2 regions of the Bacillus sp. WC2507 genome follow, and region 1 is predicted to be linked to the other one. Evidence: riboswitches for the same ligand, from Rfam matches in the RefSeq annotation. Region 1 holds a riboswitch; the other holds the start of a gene.
What was found. Region 1 has a riboswitch for S-adenosylmethionine ahead of ACUN28_RS24480 (LLM class flavin-dependent oxidoreductase). Riboswitches for the same ligand answer to the same signal wherever they lie in the genome.
Positions count from the first base shown of each region.

Region 2: another riboswitch for S-adenosylmethionine. It lies ahead of ACUN28_RS00570 (ABC transporter permease); the one in region 1 lies ahead of ACUN28_RS24480 (LLM class flavin-dependent oxidoreductase).

Region 1 covers NZ_JBQXPN010000001.1:4,636,544-4,638,957, reverse strand. Annotated here, with positions in the region: gene ACUN28_RS24485 (hypothetical protein) at 421-627, opposite strand; SAM riboswitch class I at 873-979, shown strand; gene ACUN28_RS24480 (LLM class flavin-dependent oxidoreductase) at 1,063-2,121, shown strand; gene ACUN28_RS24475 (ATP-grasp domain-containing protein) at 2,114-2,414, shown strand, end outside.
Region 2 covers NZ_JBQXPN010000001.1:98,364-100,777, forward strand. Annotated here, with positions in the region: gene ACUN28_RS00565 (ABC transporter permease) at 1-166, opposite strand, end outside; gene ACUN28_RS00570 (ABC transporter permease) at 184-1,101, opposite strand; SAM riboswitch class I at 1,239-1,344, opposite strand; partial or broken gene ACUN28_RS00575 (DUF3951 domain-containing protein) at 1,518-1,734, shown strand; gene ACUN28_RS00580 (lipoprotein) at 1,751-2,254, opposite strand.

The DNA.
Region 1 (2,414 bases):
TGCTTTACTTTTCTTAAGATACGGTCTTTTTTCGGCTATATTAGCTCATAGTTCATATAATTTGTTTTCAGGAATTATATATGGAGTAAATGTTTCAACGGAACAATCAAAGGTTAATACAACAAGCGTTATACAATATACGCATGGAGAGCCGTGGGGCTGACGTAATATTGAAGTATAAAGAGTTATTAGATCAAAGTGAAGAAAAAGTAATTATTAGGTATTATATAGATGAAACGCTCAAATGAGCGTTTTTTTATTTTTATAATCAGATGATTTATTTTCATATGTACCGCAGTAAAAACTTATTCCTGACTAAAAAAAGACACCCTATGGTGCCTCCACCGGAATGGTATTTGTATTAACTACAACCACGTCTACCAAGAGAATTAGGTTGAAGGACATCTCGATTCTAATGTTTTATTCATTAAATATCTCCGGCTTCTCCACTCTAAATGATTTCACCTCACCACATTCTAAACAAAATGTAGTTAAGAGTTTGCAACGTTTCCCTACTGAAAAGAGCCTACTAGAATCATCTTCACAAACATATGCATGATAAGCAGATCCAACTCTTCCTTCTTTAAATGTAGTAGAACCACAATTCTCACATCGTTTATTTTTCATGCTACTAACACCTCTTTTGCTGTGTTTTTAAGATAGAAGTAAAGCAACTTGGTTATACATGATGTTTTCGACATAAGACACCATAGCCCTTTATATATTCGCAAGTAAAGCAACATAATACCCTTATAAATCTCTATAACAATATGGTTTTTCATATATCATTTAATGTATATCGGAAAAATAAGTATTAAAATATTGATTTTTATTATTCTGATGATTATAATAAATGAAAATCACACAAACAATTCTTATGTTGAGAAGTGGAGGGACGGGCCCTATGAAACTTCGGCAACCTCGTTTTAGACGAAAGGTGCCAAATCCTGCAGGTGAAGAAACACCTGAAAGATAAGAGCGGTTCCCTTAGTCAAGAAGGCTACTCTTATTTCGATAAGAGTAGCCTTTTTTTATGGCTAAGGGATAAAGGGGGAATAGGTAGTGGAGTACGGTTTTTGGTTACCGATTTTTGGGGGATGGCTTCGAAATGTAGATGATGAATCTATGCCGCCTACGTTTGAGTATGCAAAACAAGCAGCGCAAGAGGCAGAACAATTAGGTTTTTCAACAACACTTATTGCAGAATTAAATTTAAATGATATAAAAGGTGTTTCAGCACCAAGTTTAGAAGCGTGGACAACTGCGGCAGCACTTGCAGCAGTGACGGATAGATTAGAGATTATGACAGCTGTAAGACCTGGCTTCCATAATCCAGCAGTTACAGCGAAAATGGCAGCAAATATCGATCAATTAAGTAATGGCCGTTTTACATTGAATGTAGTTTCGGCATGGTGGGAAGAAGAAGCCAGACAGTACGGCGGAGTATTTACTGCACATGATGAAAGATATGATCGCACAGAGGAATTTGTAACAGTTTTGAAGGAGCTTTGGAAAGAAGAAGAGTTTTCTTATAAAGGGAACTTTTATGAGCTTCATCATACGCATTTAAGTCCAAAACCTGTTCAGAAACAAGGAATTAAGCTTTATGCAGGTGGTGAGAGTGAGCGAGGAAAAGAGGTCATTGTAAATCACGCGGATGCATATGTAATGCACGGGGGAACAGTGGAAGAAGTATCTGTGAAAATAGAAGATATGAAGAATCGTAGAAAGAAAGTTACAGAGGAGCCATTGCAGTCATTCGGGCTTGCGGCTTACGTCATTTGTCGTGATACAGAAGAAGAGGCATTAGAAGAATGGAGACGCATAACGGATGTGAAAGACGATGCGTTAGGTTATGCGGGTTACCAAGACTTTATTAGTAAATCGCATTTGGAACAGCAAGTGAAGCTCAATGATTATTCCGTATCTAATCGCGGGTTACGTCCTAATTTAATCGGAACACCAGAACAAATTGCAGAAAGGATACTTGCTTTTGAAAAAGTGGGTGTTACGTTATTACTTTTACAATTTTCACCGCAGCTTGAAGAGATGAAACGATTTTCTGAAAAAGTGATGCCATTAGTTGAAGCAAAAAGAAAGGAATTGATTACAAATGAGTAAAATTTACATATTACATGAGAATAAGGAATGGACGGATCATTTAGTGAAAAGGTTGGAAGAACTGGAGTTACCGTATGAGGAATGGCTTTTAAATGAAGGAACACTTTCATTAGAACAAGAACCTCCCAAAGGTGTTTTTTATAGCCGCATGAGTGCTTCTTCACATACGAGAGGGCATCGATATGCACCTGAGTTGACTGAAGGTGTTCTTGCTTGGCTAGAGGGACACGGACGAACAGTATTTAACGGATCTCGTGCATTACGCCTTGAAGTAAGTAAATTGAATCAATATG
Region 2 (2,414 bases), 4.5 Mb from region 1:
CAATAATTAGTAATAACGTCACTGACCCTAAAACTGCGATTGGATTCGATACAAACTTACGAAGTACTTCCTTTTTTCGGCTAATCGTTTGCTGCTCTTTATTTATCGTTAATTCTTTTTTCTCTTCATTCGTTAATAACTGTTTATTAATTTCATAAGCTCCCATTTAAATATCCCCCCTCCTTACGTAATAGAACGAATGCGCGGATCAACAATACGATGAATGATATCTGTAATAAAAATACATACAATCAATAGCGCACTATAGAAAATGGTTGTTCCCATAATTACCGGATAATCTCGATTAAAAATACTATCTACGAAATATTTTCCTAAACCAGGAATGGAAAATATTTTTTCAATAACGAAAGTCCCTGTTAAAAGCCCAGCCATTAACGGTCCAACAAATGTAAGTACTGGAACAATTGCATTCCGAAGAGCGTGTCTTATAATAATCTTCTTAATTGGTATACCTTTCGCTCTTGCTAGCTTAATATAATCACTCTGCAAAACTTCGATCATATTAGAACGAACAAACCTTGTAATAACCGCGATTGGCCCTAACGCTAATGCAAAGGATGGCAACACCGTATGCTCGAATGTGCCCCAAGACGCTACTGGTAAGAGCTCAAATTGAATAGCGAATACTTGTATAAATAGTGGTGCTAAAATAAAACTTGGAATAGATATGCCGAGAATCGCAAGTAAACTCACACCATAATCAATTACTCTCCCGTGATAGAGAGCAGCAAATGTACCTGCTGCAATTCCGACTAATAATGAAATAACAAGTGCTTGTAAACCAATAATCGCTGATGGACCAAATCCTGTCGTTATAATTTCTGATACGCCTTGCCCCGTCGATTGAACGGATTCACCAAAATCAAAATGAACTACGCCGTCTAGATACGCAACATATTGATTCCATAACGGTTCATCAAGATGATACTTTGCTCTCATATTTTGTATCACTTCTTCAGGAAAGATTTTCGCATCCGATGAAAATGGATCGCCTGGAATAATATGCATAATTAGAAATGTCACTGTCGTAATAACCCATAGTGTGAATACCATAACCGATAATTTTTTAATTACATACACTTCAATAACCCCCTAAACACATAAATTTACTTAGTTTTATTAACGTATTTTCCCCATTACTCCCTTTTCTCTTTTTAGAATACAAAAAGCCTTGATCTTAAAAAAATAAGATCAAGGCTTAATAAACAAAGGCCCATCACTTATCTTTCAAGACTTGCTTGCTGGAATTAGCACGGTGTTCCTGTTATAGAACCCGCTGCTGAGGTGTCATAGGGCCAGTCCCTCTACCTCTCTGGATAAGTAAATTGCTATATTATTATTTGGTTCAAATTGTATATTTCGAATTATAATTCTGAAAAAATGAAAAGTCAATCAAATTAGATATATTTAGAAAAATCAGTTTTCTGCGATGCTAGTTATTGAAATTACAATCTTTCGCTTATAATAAAAAGAAATTGTATTAAAGGAGTTATAAAATGGATTCCTTACTTCTTGCTACTATAGGATTACCATTAACCATCGTTATACTTGTCATCATCGGCTTCTATAAACTCTTTATTCAAAAGAAACGTATCACTTCTTTTTATAACTCCATTCGATAATATTACCGGACAAACAATTTCTGAATTTCACGAAGAACAGAAGGTATTAGTATCCGAGGATGAAGACGGAGATGGTAAGAAGAAAAAATAACCTTGCATGCGCAAGGTTATTTTTTCGTTTCTGCTTGAAAACGTTTATAGTATGTCGATGCTGTTGCAAAATTAATTTCTATATCACGAATCAACGATGAATCTTCTTCTTTAGCTAACTTCTGTAATTTTTTCATCGCTTGTTCTGATTCATTCAAGAAACCAACATATACCTCATGTTCTTTCTCTTTCGACTTTGGAACACGAATTTCTTTACGTATATGATCAATATCTTCTAACATGCTCGTCGTTACCTTTTGCACGTCTTCTTTATATGTAGCATTCGTTATTTCCTTACCGCCCTTTTCTTTTGCCACTTCAAATAACTGCAGTGCTTTATTAATTTCTTTATTTATTTTTATATCGTATTTTTCATGTACTGCAAGGTATTCTTTTATCTCTTCTTTTTGTTCAGTAGATTGCTCTACCTTTTCTTTCGGTTCTTTCGTATCTTTATTTCCATTACACCCTGCTAGAAGGAGCATACTTCCCATTACAGCAATACCCAAAACCTTCTTCATCTCTTCTTCTCCTTTTATCTACAGCTATTACTCATTATAGTTTATTTTATCTCCACTTGTTATTATACCGAGAACACCCTACTTTTTACACTTAAGACGATATCTTAATATACACACCAACATTTTTGTCACAGTATCGTCACTTTATCAATTTAGCCAA